DNA from 2 places in the Rhizobium sp. 01L419 genome. Region 1 is predicted to be linked to the other one. Evidence: riboswitches for the same ligand, from Rfam matches in the RefSeq annotation. Region 1 holds a riboswitch; the other holds the start of a gene.
The links. A riboswitch is a leader RNA that binds a small molecule or an ion and turns the genes downstream of it on or off. The one in region 1 is predicted to bind FMN.

Region 1 (7,747 bases):
GCTGGATCCTGATGGCGGAAGCCGTCACCGTCGTCATCCCTGGTGCACGCAATGCCGAGCAGGCCAAGGCGAACGCAGGCGCTGCCGATCTTGCGCCGCTCTCTGCCGATGTCATGGCCGCGACGCGCGAGATCTACGAGCGTCTGATCGCACCGCATGTGCATCAGCGCTGGTAGGCACTGACTGCTCTTCAGGCCCGACCGGCTGAATCGGCCGGGCCTGAGATATTCGTTCGGCGCGAACCGGATCAAACCGTCAGGACAATCTTGCCGAACTGCTCGTTCGATTCCAGGAAGCGATGCGCCTCGACGATCTGCTCGAAGGGGAATGTCCTCGCTATGACGGGTTCGAGAGCCCCGGATTCGAGCCCTTCCAGTATGAAGTGCTTTGCCGCTTCCAGTCGGGCCGGATCGCGCGTGATCTCATGAACGAGATAGCCCCGCAGCGTCAGGAATTTGCCGAGTACGGCGGGCAGCGGAAAAGGTGTTGGCGCCGTGCTCAGTCCACCATATTCGATCAGAATGCCGCCCAAGGACATTGCTGCCGTCAGCGGTTCGAAGATCGGGCCTGCCACGGCATCGAAGACGACGCGGACGCCTTCCGCCCCGGCGATTTCACTCAGCCTTGCCTCAAGATCCTCTTCCTGCGCTGCAATCACATGCGCAGCACCGACATCCTGTAGTGACTGACGTTTTTTCCCGGTCCTGGTGATCGCGATCGGCGTGGCGCCCACCATGTTGGCGATCTGGATCGCGGCAATCCCCACGCTGCTCGATGCCGCAGTAACCGCAATGAAATCCCCCTTCTGCAGCCGAGCAATATCGATGAGCGCGCCATAGGCGGTGAGATACTGCATCCAGGTCGCGGCCGCCGTCACCCAGGAGAGAGACGGCGGATGCCTGACGACGGATTCGGCGTTGAATGTGACGAGTTCACCATAAGCGGGCGTGCGCACCATGGAGGTCGGCGGAATGATGCTGACGCCGTCACCCGGCGCAACACTCTCCACGCCCTCGCCTACCGCTTCGACGATGCCGGCCGCCTCCAGACCCAGGCCAGACGGCAGAGGTGCCATCTCGATGTAGGCGCCGGACCGCAGCAGCGCCTCGGCCCTGTTGATGCCCAGCGCCTTGACCCGGATTTGAACCTGCCCCGGCCCGGGTGGTGTCACATCAACATGTTCAATGCGAAGAACCTCGGGACCGCCGAGTTCGTGAAAGCGGATTATGCGTGCCATTTGCCATCAACTCCAAAACGATTGAAACGAATGAGCTATGACGACTGAGCAGTTGAAGATAAATTGGCCGAAGAGCAAGACAGAAGAAACCATGAGTTTGTAATATGGATCGCCTCACCAGCATGACCGTTTTTGTGAAGGCCGTCGATCTCGGCTCCTTTGCCGCAGCGGCGACCGCGCTTGGCCTGTCCGGGCCGATGGTCGGCAAGCACATTCGGTTTCTAGAGGAGCGGCTGGGTGTCAGCTTGCTGAATCGCACGACGCGCCGCCAGAGCCTGACGGATTTTGGGCGTGCCTATTACGAACGCTGCCGGATGATCCTTGCCGAGACGGAGGCGGCAGACGCACTCGCAATCGATCACCTTTCCGAACCCTGCGGAAAGCTGCGTGTCGCCATGCCAGCGCATTTCGGCCGGCACTGCGTGCTCCCGGTTCTGCTCGAACTCGCCCGGCGATATCCAAATCTAGAACTCAACCTGTCGCTCGGCGATCCCATCGTCGATCTTGCAGAAGACGGCTATGATCTCGCGATCCGCACCGGAGAACTCGAGGACCGGTCGCACGTCATCGCTCGTCGCCTGGCGCGTCAGCGCATGGTGGTCTGCGCCTCGCGGGCCTATCTCGAGGTACACGGCAGGCCGCAGCAACTGGAGGATCTCGGCAGGCATGACGCGATAATTTACGCGCGCTCGGCTCGCTTTCGCCCCTGGCTCTTTCCGCGCATCGACCACCCTCCCCTGGAAATCCGGCCGAACAGCCGGCTGCGGCTCGATGATCTCGATGCGATTGCCGACGCGGCGGTGGCCGGCATGGGGCTTGCCTGGCTACCCTATTGGCTGATTCGCGACCGCGTACAGGCAGGAACGCTCGACGTGCTGCTGTCGGAGCAGCCGGCGTTTCTCTACGACTGCCATGCCCTTTGGCTACAGACACCGCATTTGCCGCTCAAAGTCCGCCTTGCCGTCGACGCCTTGGCGGCTGCCCTTCCCAGATTCATGACCTAGGCACGCCAGATCGCCCGACACGATTGGACCAAAGAAAAAAGGCCGGGCGAAAACCCGGCCTTTCCATCTCGTGGAAATGCGAACTCAGTTCGTGGCGGTCAGGTTGACCGGGAAGAAGAGGGTCTCGCCCGAAGAATCGCTGACGCCGTCGTTGTCGGTCACGGCAAAGGCCTTGCCCGATGCGTCGAAGGCGAAGCCTTCCAGCTTGTCGAGAACATAGCCGTTGGTGGCCGACTTCAGGTCGCCGATGAAGTCATGGGCTTCCGTTTTCTTGACGACAGGCAGTTCGCCGCCGAGCTTGCCCGGCTTCAGGTCGGAGATTGCGACCTTGTAGAGCTTCTTCAGCTTGGCTGCATCGCCGACGAGGTTGTCGCGTTCGATGATGTAGACGCTGTCGCCCTGGGCGGTAATTTCGGAGAGGCCGACCCAGCCGCCTTCGCTCTTGTCGAGCGGGTAGCGAACGCCGCCCCATTCCTTCTTCTTCGGGTTATAGGAGAGAAGCTTCACGAAGCCCTTCTGATCGTCGTTCCACTCGCGCTGAACGGCCATCCAGAGCGTTGCATCGTCGCCAGTGCCGATGATCGTTACACCTTCGAAGCCATAGCGGATTTCGTTGGCGAGCAGTTCCTTCGGCAGGGCGATCTCGGTCTTGATGTCGCCCTTGGCGGTCACGTTGTAGAGGGCGTGCGGCACGAGACGCTCGGTATAGCCTTCCGAAGCCAGCCAGAAGGAACCGTCGGCAGCAACAGCGATGCCTTCGATATCGAGCTTCTGAGCCGGAGCACCGTCACGCTTGACGACAAGTGCATCGGTGATGACGGCCGGCTTCTTGGTGGCATCGATCGTGTAGATCGTCGGCTGCGAGCCCAGGACGCTGTCGCTGACGGCGTAGAGCATGCCCGGCTTGCCCGGGACGGCGGCGAGTCCCGAAAGGGCTGCAAAGCCGATCGGGTTGCCGTCTTTCTCGGCGGAGACGATGTGCGGATAGGCCTTTTCGCCTTCGCCGCGCTCATAGATCATGACGTGCGAACGCGTGCCCCCATCTTTGCCGAGGTCGAGTTCGTTGGCGGTGGCAAACAGGTTACGCTGCGGAATGGCAATCGCGCCTTCCGGGGAAATGCCTGACGGCAAAATCTGCAGCAGTTCCGGATCAGCACCCGTATCCTTGTAGACGCCGACGACGGAAGCGCGCTCGGCGAGCACGAAGAACAGATTGTCATCGCCGAACTTGGCGGCTTCGAGACCCTCCGGTTCGACGCCCTTCGACGAGGAGCGGCTTTCCGGATAATGGCCGAGGGCCGCTACGGCGCGCTCGAAAGAGCTACCCGATTCGTAGAGAACCTTGCCGGTCTTGTCGAAGATGGTGAAGCCGCGCGAGCCGCCTTCATAGTCGCCTTCGTTGGCGACGACGAGACGGTTGTCGTCCAGCCACTTCACGGCGTCCGGCTCGCGCAGGACGCCCTTCTTCTCGCCGGTGAACTTCAAGGCGCCGTCACGCTTGGTGTCGATGCCCGAAAGATCGGTGCTGCCGGCGGTGAAGTGTGTCTTCACCGTGCCGGTCGTGCCGTCGAGAATGATGATCTCGTTGTTTTCCTGCAGCGTGAGCGCAATTTCGTTCTGGCTGTTGAAGGCAACGAATTCCGGCTCCGGATCTTCCGGGGCAACGCCTGTGAGACCGGTCAGGGCGACATGCTTGATCGTGCCGCAATCGACGGTGCCGTCGGTCTTGACCTGGAAGACGACGAGGTCGCCAGCCGGCATCTGCGGGATCTTGCCGTCGTTGACCTCTTCGTCGCGCTCATTTTCGATGGCAATGGTGCCGAGCGTCCTGTCCTTGTTGAGGGCGATCGAATCAGGCTGACCGCCGAGATCGCAGGTCGCGTCGATCTTCTTGCTGGCGATATCGACGATCGCCAGACGACCGGACGGCTTCTGCTTGCTCTCGCTGGTGTTGACTGCGACGAGCGCCTTGCCGGCTGCTGATGTGACCGAGGTCGGCTCGCCGTCCATCATCAGCGCGCCGCCGGCCTTGGGTGCCTTGGCATCTGTGATGTCGATGAAGCCGATCGCGCCGAGCGGGCTATCGCTGTAGATCAGCGTGTTGCCATCCTGCGAGGCGGTGATGATTTCGGCCGAGGTGGTCGAAAGCTTGTCCTTGTCGGCCGGCAGGTTGGTCGCGACCGGGAAAGAGGCGATGCGGTTGAAAACCGGCTCAGCCGCTGCCGGGAAGGCAACGGACGCGAAAAGCACGGCAGCAATCGCTGCCTTGCGCGAAGACGATGTCATTGAAAATCCCCCAATGCCGAAAAAATCGAACAGAGGTTTTTTGCGGGACTGCCATGACAGACACATGACAGCCTGCGACATTTGTACAGTTCGCGTCAGGCCGCCTGCCGTTCGCGAAGCATCTCGATGCGCATGATGAAGAGCGACGCGGCGAGAATGAGCGCTGCCCCGAGCCACAGATAACCAGCCGGCGCATAGCCGAAGAAAAGCCAACCCGCGAGCACGTTCAACGGCAGCTTCAGGTCATCGAAGGGCTGCACATAGGCGGCGTCGGCACTCGCATAGGCAAGGGTCAGCAGATATTGCGCCACGACCGTCAGGAGGCCTGCCAGAAGGAAAAGCGCAAGCGCTGCGCCCGTCGGCACTGCGAAGCCCGCTGCGAGCGCCAGGCCGCCATTGATCGGCGTCAGCAGCACCAGCAGCCAGACGGTGATCGTCTCCGGCTTCTCGATGCCGGTCAGGCTCTTGGTGATGAGCGAGGAGGCGCCCCAAAGCAGGGCCGAGATAACAGGCAGAAGTGCCGCCCAGGTGAAGCTGTCCGACCAAGGCTGAAGGATGATCATCGCTCCGACAAAGCCTGTTCCCGTCGCCATCCAGCGAGCAGGTCCGACCCGTTCGCCGAGGAACAGGCGCGCGCCGAGAATGATGAAGAAGGGCGAGGTCATGACGAGCGCGATCGCCTGCCAGATCGGCACCGAGGCAAGGCCGGAAACCCAGGCCTCGACGCCGAGCGCGGCAAAGACGACGCGCACGACATGCCGCCAGGGATAGTCCGTGCGCATGGCGGAAAGACCGACCTTGCGCAGGAAGGGCAACGAAAAAAGAAAGGCGAAGCCGTATTGCCAGAAGGCTGTGGAAGTCGCCGGGAAGGCAAGCGTCATCGTGAGCCACTGGGTGACGACATTGAGGAGCGAGAAGACGACGCCTCCAAGCACCATGAAGGCTGCACCGGCAACGGCGCGGGAATGCGAGGCTGCAAGGGAATTCTGATTCATGTCTTCCATCCGGACTACAGCGCCGCGCGTCTTTTCAGACGCGCAAAGGACGCTGTCGAACTTTGAATTGCTGCATAATTTCGCCCCTAAATCGATTCCGAGTTGGGGAATTATGCAGGAGACCAAACATAAATCAGGACGCATGAGGCGACGGCACGCAGACGCCTGCAGATCCCTGCCCGCGCGCGGCCATGCTCATTCTCTTTCATCCGGACTTTAACCGTCGGCTCCGGAATCACACCGGATCTGCTGACCCTTTCCAAGCAGAGGCTTGAGAAGGCGCTCGCGGGCTCAGGCCTTAGCCCTTACCGCCGGTGGGGACTTTCACCCCGCCCTGAGAACATTGTCGTCGTAAGACAAAGTACCGAGTGCCGCAAGCGGCGAAAACAAAAAGGGGTCCGGCGATGCCGAACCCCCTCAAAATCCTGCACGGCCGTTCTCGTTTACGGCCAGCGGACAATCTCGTATCAGCCGTTGACGGCGTCCTTCAGGCCCTTGCCGGGCGTGAACTTCGGCACGTTGCGTGCCGGGATGTCGACTTCGGCGCCGGTCGACGGGTTGCGACCTTTCGTGGCAGCGCGATGAGAAACCGTGAAGCTGCCGAAGCCAGCAAGACGGATGTCGCCCTTGTTCTTCAGTTCAGCCTGCACAACATCAAAAACTGCGTCGACGGCAGATGCTGCGTCAGACTTCGTGAGTCCAGCCTTTTCGGCTACTGCGGACACGAGTTCATTCTTGTTCATGTTTCCACCCCTTTCTCTATGGTTTGAAACAACTCAATCTGTAAGCTAGGCGCAGAAATCGCTTTCATCAGGCCCGCCGGGAACCCAAAAACCCTGCAAATCAAGGAAAAGCAAGCGCCTACATGACGTTTTCACAAAAAAAGGCCGGCGTTACCGCCGGCCTTTTTCAAGATTTGTAACAATTGGGCATAAATGTGGCGGCCAAGGCTCAATGAGCTATGGTCGCACCTGCATCATCAAGCCCTTCGACCGTCGCAATGACGGGCGTTTCCACCGTGCCATCCCACTCGATCGGCTCGGGACGACGCAGCAGCGCATGCTTGATCACTTCGCCCATGCGGGAGACCGGAATGATCTCCATGTTGTTCTTCACATTGTCCGGAATCTCGGCCAGATCCTTGGCATTCTCTTCCGGAATCAGTACCTTCTTGATGCCGCCGCGAAGTGCAGCGAGCAGCTTTTCCTTCAGGCCGCCGATCGGCAAAATGCGACCGCGCAGGGTGATTTCACCCGTCATTGCCACATCCTTGTTGACCGGAATGCCAGTCATGATCGAGACGATCGCGGTTGCCATGGCGACACCGGCCGACGGACCATCCTTCGGCGTCGCGCCTTCCGGCACGTGCACGTGAATGTCGCTCTTGTCGAAGCGCGGCGGCTCGATGCCGAAATCGACGGCGCGCGAGCGGACATAAGATGCCGCTGCCGAGATCGATTCCTTCATCACTTCCTTCAGGTTGCCGGTGACGGTCATGCGGCCCTTGCCGGGCATCATGACGCCTTCGATCGTCAGCAGTTCGCCGCCGACTTCCGTCCAGGCAAGACCCGTGACAACACCAACCTGATCTTCGCGTTCGGCTTCGCCGTGGCGGAAGCGCGGAACGCCGAGATAGTCGTCGATATTTGCTGCCGTGACATGAACCGCCTTCGTCTTGCCCTTGATGATCTCGGTGACCGCCTTGCGGGCGAGCTTCATCAGTTCGCGTTCGAAGTTACGGACACCGGCTTCGCGGGTGTACTGCTGGCTGATCGCCATCAGGGCATCGTCGCTGACCGAGAATTCGTCCGGCTGCAGCGCATGTTCCTTGATGGCCTTCGGCAGCAGGTGCCGCTTGGCGATCTCGCGCTTTTCGTCTTCGGTGTAGCCGGCGATACGGATGACTTCCATGCGGTCCATCAGCGGAGCCGGAATGTTCAGCGTATTCGCCGTGGTGATGAACATCACGTCAGACAGGTCGTATTCGACTTCCAGGTAGTGGTCCATGAAGGTCGAGTTCTGAGCCGGGTCCAGCACCTCGAGCAGAGCCGAAGACGGATCGCCGCGATAGTCCTGGCCAAGCTTGTCGATCTCATCCAGAAGGAAGAGTGGGTTCGACTTCTTCGCCTTCTTCATCGACTGGATGACCTTGCCGGGCATCGAGCCGATATAGGTACGGCGGTGACCGCGGATTTCAGCTTCGTCACGAACGCCGCCGAGAGCCA
Region 2 (7,747 bases), on a different contig from region 1:
ACGATGATCTATGTCACCCACGATCAGGTCGAGGCCATGACACTGGCCGACCGCATCTGCGTGCTGCGCGACGGCGTCGTCGAACAGATCGGAACACCGATCGAGCTCTACGAGACCCCGAACTCCATTTTCGTCGCCGGTTTCATCGGTTCGCCGAAGATGAATTTCCTCTCCGGACCTTTCGCGGCTCCCTATGACACCCACACGATCGGGGTGCGGGCCGAACATATCGAGTTTAGAGATCAGGATCCGGCCTGGACCGGCACCGTCATCCATTCAGAGATCCTCGGCTCGGACAGCTTCGTCTATCTCGACATCGGCTCGGCCGAACCGCTTACCGTTCGCGAGACCGGCGTATCGAGCCACCAGCCCGGCCAGCAACTGGGCGTGTCGCCGCTCAAGGAGCGCATTCATCGCTTCGACCAATCCGGACGCGCGCTCGAAAGGGTTCCTTTCAAGGGCGCAGCCTGACCACCAACCACATAAACAGGATCTGACCGTTTCCCATCGGCTCCGGTCCGCTATTCGCTGTGAAGGAGCAGAAACGTGTCTATTCGCACCATCGTCTGGGGTGAAAACATCCATGAGACAACCAACGAGATCGTCCGGGGCATCTATCCCGAGGGCATGCACACGACCATTGCCAAGGCGCTGAACACCGACCCGGCGATTTCCGCGACGACCGCGACGCTGCAGGAGCCCGAGCATGGCCTGAGCGAAGCGCGGCTTGCCGAGACCGATGTCCTGACCTGGTGGGGCCATAAGGATCATGGCGCGGTGTCCGACGAAGTCGTCGAGCGTGTCGCCAATCGGGTGTGGGAAGGCATGGGCCTGCTCGTGCTGCATTCCGGTCATTTCTCCAAGATCTTCAAGCGTCTGATGGGCACGCCCTGTGCGCTGAAATGGCGCGAAGCGGGTGAACGCGAGCGGCTGTGGACGATCAATCAGCGCCATCCGATCGCTGCCGGTCTCGGTGAGCATTTCGAGCTGGAGAACGAAGAGATGTACGGCGAGCAGTTCTCCGTACCGGAACCGCTGGAAACGGTGTTCATCTCCTGGTTCCAGGGTGGCGAAGTCTTCCGCTCCGGCCTGACCTGGCGCCGCGGTGCCGGCAACATCTTCTATTTCCGCCCCGGCCACGAAACCTACCCGACCTATCACGATGCCAACGTGCAGAAGGTGCTGATCAACGGCGTCAAGTGGGCCTATAACCCCGAGGGTGCATTGAAGAGCATCACCGATGCTCCAAATGTGCCGGTAGAAAAAGCACTGGAGCCGATCGTCGAGCGCGGCCCGAGACTGCACCAGGCCGGCGAAGCCGGTTACCGCTGAGGAGAATAGCAATGCGTCTACTCGTTCTCGGCACAGGCGTCATGGCCAAAAACCAGGTTGCCAACTTCCTTGCCATCGATGGCGTGGAAGTGGTCGGCGCCGTCGATACGGACCGGGCCCGGCTCGATGAGTTCGCCGATCATTTCAGCATTGAAAAACGCTTCAGCACGCTCGACGAAGCAATCGCCTGGGGCGAATTCGATGCGGCGACGAATGTGACGCCCGACCGTATCCACCACGCGACCAGCCTCGCGCTGATTGCCGCCGGCAAGCACGTCTTCTGCGAAAAGCCGCTGGCGGAGAATTATGCGCACGCGCTCGAGATGACCGAAGCTGCAGAGGCAGCCGGGGTCATCAACATGGTGAACCTCACCTATCGCAACGTTGCTCCCCTGCAGCGCGCCCGCGAGATGGTGCTATCAGGCGAACTCGGCACCATCCGCCATGTCGAAGCCTCTTACCTGCAGAGCTGGCTGGTTTCGCGTGCCTGGGGCGACTGGCGCACGGAATCGCGCTGGCTGTGGCGCCTGTCCACCGGTCACGGTTCGAACGGCGTGCTCGGCGATGTCGGCATCCATATCCTCGACTTCGCAGCCTATGGCGCTGCAACCGACATCGATCACGTCTTTGCGCGGCTCAAAACCTTCAACAAGGCGCCGGGTGGCCAGATCGGCGAGTACATGCTGGATGCCAATGACAGCTTCACTATGTCGGTCGATTTCGCCAATGGCGCGCTCGGTGTCATCCATGCGACCCGCTGGGCGACCGGCCATTTGAACGAGCTGAAGCTGCGCATCTACGGCGAGAGGGGCAGCCTCGAAGTCACTCATCGTCCGGACGGCTCGGATCTTCGCGGCTGTTTCGGCGACGACATTGAAAGCGCCACCTGGCGTGATATCGAGGTGCCGACGGTGCTGACCAACTATCAGCGCTTTGCCGAAGCGGTCAGGACCGGGAAGCAGGACGATCCCACCTTCCGCCATGCCGCCAACCTGCAGAAGGTCATCGACCTCGCGATTGTGTCGGAGAAAGAACGTCGGGAGTTCAATCTGCTGGCTTCCGATAACTTGGAAGGCACGGCCGGCCAGGAGCTAGAAAGCGAGATGGACGATCAGGGTCCGGCGCTGGCACTCGTCGTCTGACGGCATGGTGAAACATAGAAGGCCCGCGTGATCGGGCCTTCTTCGAGCCAACAGCTCCTTCTGCTTATCCATGGCAGAGGGCGGGCGCTCGCTCCGGACGGCGCAAACGGCACCCACGCGATCTTTGCTTGCCGCGGTATATAACCACGGCAGACAAGGCGGGCTTCCTAAGCGGCCTTAACAGGCGCGCTCACGCCACGATAGGCAATGAGATCCTCGATCGTGATCAGGTGGAGGCCGTGCCGTTCGGCAAACCGCTCGAGATCGGGCAGGCGCGCCATCGTGCCATCGTCATTGGCCACTTCGCAGATGACGCCCGACGGCGACAGGCCGGCAAGCCTTGCGAGATCGACAGCCGCCTCGGTATGGCCGGGGCGAGAAAGCACGCCGTTCGGATGCGCTCGCAGCGGGAAGATATGGCCGGGCCGCGCAAAATCCTCGGGGCGAGAATTCTCACCGATGAGCGCGCGAACCGTCGCGGCGCGGTCAGCCGCGGAAATACCGGTCGTCGTTTCAGGGATATAGTCAACCGACACGGTGAAAGCTGTCTTCAAGAGTTCGGTATTGTTGGGAACCATCTGCGGGATCTGCAGTTCGTCCAGCCGTTCGCCTTCCATTGCGACGCAGATGAGGCCGCGGGCGTAATTCATCATGAAGGCGATTGCCTGCGGAGTGATTGCTTCCGATGCGATGACGAGGTCACCCTCGTTTTCCCTGTCGCGATCGTCGACGACGACCACGATCTCGCCGCGTGCAATTGCGGCGATCCCATCTTCGATTTTAGAAATTGCCATTTCTCTGCCTTTCAAGGGTTAGCCGCAACGCGCGACATCCATGGCCTGTCAAAGGCCACCATTTTCCCTTGGGCGAACAAGCATATGAAACGCCGCGTGCCGAGCGGCGTCCTCTACGTTGCTCTCTTCCATCCGGACTATGACCGTCGGCTCCGGCATCTCACCGGATCTGCTGACCCTTCGCTTTCACGAAGGCGCTCGCGGGCTCCGAGTTGCCTCGATACCGCCGGTGGGGAATTACACCCCGCCCTGAGAACATTTCTTAGATAAATGATGAATGCCTCGTTCGGCAAGAGGTTGGGCGAAAATCACCGCTCGAGAATTGTCTCGTATAGGTGAAAGCACCGTTCCCTATTGTCGAACAAAGCTATGACATGATCAGGCCGCCATCGACATTGATGGTCTGGCCGGTGATATAGGCCGCGTCGTCGCTCGCAAGGAAGGTGACGAGGCCGGCGACATCTTCGCCCGATCCGGCACGCTTCATCGGTATTCCCTCGACCCATTCCTTCATGAGTTCGCCGGGGCCGTAGTTGCCGAGCAGCTTGCCCCATGCCTGGTCGTTATAGGCCCACATGTCGGTTTCGATGATGCCGGGGCAGAACGCGTTGACGGTAATGCCGTTGGTCGCGACTTCCTTGGCAAGGCTCTGGGTAATGCCGACAACGCCCATCTTCGACGCGGCATAATGCGGCGTATAGATGAAGCCGTCGCGTGCCTGGCCGGAGGCGGTGTTGATGATGCGGCCGCCGCGGCCATGCTTGCGCATGCGAGCGATCGCTTCCTGGGCGCAGAGGAACACGCCCTTGGTGTTGACCGCCATGACCTTGTCCCACTCGCCCTCAGTCATATCCTCGATGCGGGCAATGGTGATGACACCGGCATTTTGAATGGAGACATCGACGGCGCCGAAGGCCTGTTCGGCAGCGTCATAAAGAGCCTTGACGCTTGCCTTGTCGGTGACGTCGCCAACGAAGGAGATAGCTTTGCCGCCATCGACCTTGATCTGCTCGGCGACGGCATGCACGCTCTCCTCATTGGCGGAGACGACGAGATTGGCGCCCTCGCGCGCAAAGCGTTTGGCAATCGCCGCACCGATGCCGCGGCTTGCGCCGGTAATGACGACAGTCCTGTTTTCGAAGCGTTGCATTCTCTTTTCCTTTCACGGTGCCGGCGAGTGCGGCGCCGATCCAAGAAACCGGCCGCGCTTACCCGCTCACTTAGACTTCAAACGGCTGCAGAAATAATCGCGGCGAATTCCGATGCCTTCAGCGAAGCGCCGCCAACCAGCGCGCCGTCCACATTGCGAATCTTGAAGATCGAAGCCGCATTCGACGCCTTGACCGAGCCGCCATAGAGGATCTTGACTGAATGGCCGTCGTTCCCCAGCCGATCTGCGAGCATCTGCCGGATCGCGGCATGGACCTCCTCGATCTGTTCGTTGGTCGGCACCAATCCGGTTCCTATCGCCCATACGGGCTCATAGGCGACGACGAGATTTGCGCTCGTCGCTGCCTCGGGAATGGATTCTCTCAACTGCTCGCCAACCACTTCGATCGCCCGTCCCTCGTCACGCTCATGTCGCGTTTCACCGACACAGACGATCGCGATCAAGCCCGCCTGGTGAGCGGCAACCGCCTTTGCAAGGACGATTTCATCATCTTCGCCGTGAGACACACGGCGCTCGGAATGTCCGAGGATGACATAACGCGCGCCGATATTGGCGAGCATTTCGGCAGAGACGTCGCCCGTATGGGCACCTGACTGCTGCGCATGACAATCCTGCGCGCCGATGACCAGTTTCGAATCCTTAACCCGCGCCACTGCGCGATCAATCAGCGTGAAGGGCGGGCAGACGACGATATCGCACGTCGCACTGCCCGTTAGTCCCTTCAGCGCCTCGATCTCAGCTTGGGAGGAGATGAGACCGTTCATTTTCCAATTGCCTGCGATCAGCTTGCGCATGGCATCACCAGCAGCAGAAGCCGCCGTCGACGAGCAGATCGACGCCCGTCACGAAGCTCGCGGCATTCGACAGCAGAAAGACGGCCGGACCGACCATCTCGTCGACACTGGCCATTCGCTGCATCGGCGTCTGTTCCTCGAAGAGCTTGGTCTGATGCACCATTTCCGGCCGGGTGTTCATCGGCGTTGCGGTATAGCCCGGCGAGATCGTGTTGACGCGGATACCGCGCCCGACCCACTCCATGGCGAACGACTTCGACATATGGATCACGCCCGCCTTCGAGGCATTGTAATGGGCCTGGCTCAAACCGCGATTGACGATAACGCCCGACATGGAGGCGATGTTGACGATCGACCCGCGGCCGTTCTTCAACATGGCCCGCGCTTCGGCCTGGCAGGACAAGAAAATGCCCTTCAGATTGATGTCCATCAGCGTCTGATACTGATCCTCTTCCATCTCCTCGGCGGGATTGGCATTGGCGATACCGGCGGCATTGACAGCAAGCGAGAGCGCACCGAGATCGGCTTCGGTGCGGGCGACGGCATCCGCCAGAGACGACTTGCTGGTCACATCGGCTGCAATCTCGATCGATCGACGGCCGGCAGCCCTGATATGGCCGGCAGTATTGGCAAGGCCGTCATCGCTACGGCGGTCGAGAAGCGCGACGTCAGCACCGCACTGGGCGAGACCAATGGCGATCCTCTGCCCGATGCCGCTGCCGGCACCCGTCACGATGGCGACCTGGCCGCTGAGATCAAATAGTTTTGGTGCGTTCAGAGAGATGTCGGACACCGCTCTTCCTTTCTGTCTTTGCCTAGATGGTCGCCAGTTCCATGACCGAGACGTCGTTTGCCTCGTCACGCTTCAGAATGCCTGCCTGCTTGCCCTGAGCCAGCACGAGAACGCGGTTCGATACGCCAAGAACTTCCTCGAGATCGGAGCTCACGACGATGACCGCGACACCCTGCTTGGCCAGGTTGACGATGATATCGTAGATGCCGGCGCGGGCTCCGACATCGATGCCGCGCGTCGGCTCGTCCAGCACCACGACCTTGGGATCGCGCATCAGCCATTTGGCGATGACGACCTTCTGCTGGTTGCCGCCCGAGAGATCGGAAGCAAACTGCTCCGCACGCCCCTTGACGCCAAACTTCGCCACTGCCTTTTCGGCGAACACGCGCTTCACGTTCGAGGTGAGCCAGCGCCCGCCAAGCTTGTCGAGATTGGCGTAGATGATGTTCTCGCTGATCTTGTGCGCGACGACGAGGCCCTGCTCCTTGCGATCTTCCGGAACCATCACGATGCCCCTGGCGATCGCATCCGCTGGGCTGCGCAGCTTCAGAGCCTCACCGTCCAGCTTGATCGAGCCGCCGCTGATTGGATCGGCACCGGAAATCGCCCTTACAAGCTCGGTGCGGCCGGCGCCGACGAGGCCAGCAATGCCAAGGATTTCGCCGGCATGGACGTCAAAGCTCACATCGCGGAAGGAATCGTCCGGCGACGTCAGGCCAGACACCTCAAGCACGGACCGGCTGGTCGGCTCGGGAAGTGTCGGAAACAGGCGATCGAGCGAGCGACCGACCATGCTTTCGACGATTGTGCGCACCGGCGTCGAGCTGTCGGCAAATTCATGGACGCGCTCTCCGTCGCGAAGCACGACGATGCGATCGGTGATCTTTTTGATCTCCTCCATACGGTGGGAGATGTAGATGATGCCCACACCCTCGGCGCGGAGCTTGCGCACCTGCTCGAACAGGGCTTCCGTCTCCGCCCCGCCAAGGGCTGCAGTCGGCTCGTCGAGGATCAGGAGTTTTGCATTAAGCGCCAGCGCCTTGGCGATCTCGATGAGCTGCTGGTTGGCGGTCGAGAGACCGGCGACCTTTCGGGTCGCGGGAATATGCAGGTTCAGCCGTGCGAGCTGTTCCTGGGCGCGGCGAACCATCTGGGCGCGGTCGACCACGCCGTTCTTCATCGGCCATCGACCGATGAAGACATTTTCGGCGATGGAAAGATGCGGCAGGAGCTGCAATTCCTGGTGGATCAGCACGACGCCTTTGTCGATCGCCTCGCGTGGAGCGGCCGGGGCATAAGGCTGTCCCAGCCATGTCATCGTGCCTTCGGACGGTGTGCGTGATCCGGCAATAATGCCTGACAGTGTCGACTTGCCAGCGCCGTTTTCGCCGAGAAGTGCCACCACCTCGCCGGGATAGACGTCCAGGTCCACATTTTTCAGAACCTGCAGCAGTCCGTAGCGCTTGGATATGCCCCTCAGGGAAAGAACCGGCTCGGTCACAGCACACCTCCTCGAGATTTCGACTGATTACGGATGGTTAGCGATGAAGCCTGCCACGTTTTCCTTGGTCGTCAGCGTGGCGTCCATCAGTTGGACCGGCGGCACCTTTTCCTTGGCAGCGAGCTTTACCGCGTTCTCCACCGCATCGCGGCCCATCTTCTGCGTCTGCTGTGTCGCGGTCACGTCGAACACACCCTTGCTGAGGGCCTCAAGTGCAGCG

Region 2: linked by a shared signal. The riboswitch ahead of ribB (3,4-dihydroxy-2-butanone-4-phosphate synthase) and the one ahead of AC1DUP_RS12045 (DMT family transporter) in region 1 are both predicted to bind FMN.

The regions. Positions count from the first base shown of each region.
Region 1 covers NZ_JBFTSM010000005.1:70,442-78,188, forward strand. The annotation lists gene AC1DUP_RS12025 (aldo/keto reductase) at 1-176, shown strand, start outside; gene AC1DUP_RS12030 (zinc-dependent alcohol dehydrogenase family protein) at 248-1,237, opposite strand; gene AC1DUP_RS12035 (LysR family transcriptional regulator) at 1,342-2,241, shown strand; gene AC1DUP_RS12040 (esterase-like activity of phytase family protein) at 2,326-4,527, opposite strand; gene AC1DUP_RS12045 (DMT family transporter) at 4,623-5,531, opposite strand; FMN riboswitch at 5,716-5,868, opposite strand; gene hupB (DNA-binding protein HupB) at 5,990-6,265, opposite strand; gene lon (endopeptidase La) at 6,474-7,747, opposite strand, start outside.
Region 2 covers NZ_JBFTSM010000002.1:404,128-411,874, reverse strand. The annotation lists gene AC1DUP_RS05745 (ABC transporter ATP-binding protein) at 1-471, shown strand, start outside; gene AC1DUP_RS05740 (ThuA domain-containing protein) at 547-1,332, shown strand; gene AC1DUP_RS05735 (Gfo/Idh/MocA family protein) at 1,344-2,474, shown strand; gene ribB (3,4-dihydroxy-2-butanone-4-phosphate synthase) at 2,642-3,268, opposite strand; FMN riboswitch at 3,385-3,529, opposite strand; gene AC1DUP_RS05725 (glucose 1-dehydrogenase) at 3,636-4,418, opposite strand; gene tpiA (triose-phosphate isomerase) at 4,496-5,233, opposite strand; gene AC1DUP_RS05715 (SDR family oxidoreductase) at 5,238-6,026, opposite strand; gene AC1DUP_RS05710 (sugar ABC transporter ATP-binding protein) at 6,049-7,527, opposite strand; gene AC1DUP_RS05705 (sugar ABC transporter substrate-binding protein) at 7,555-7,747, opposite strand, start outside.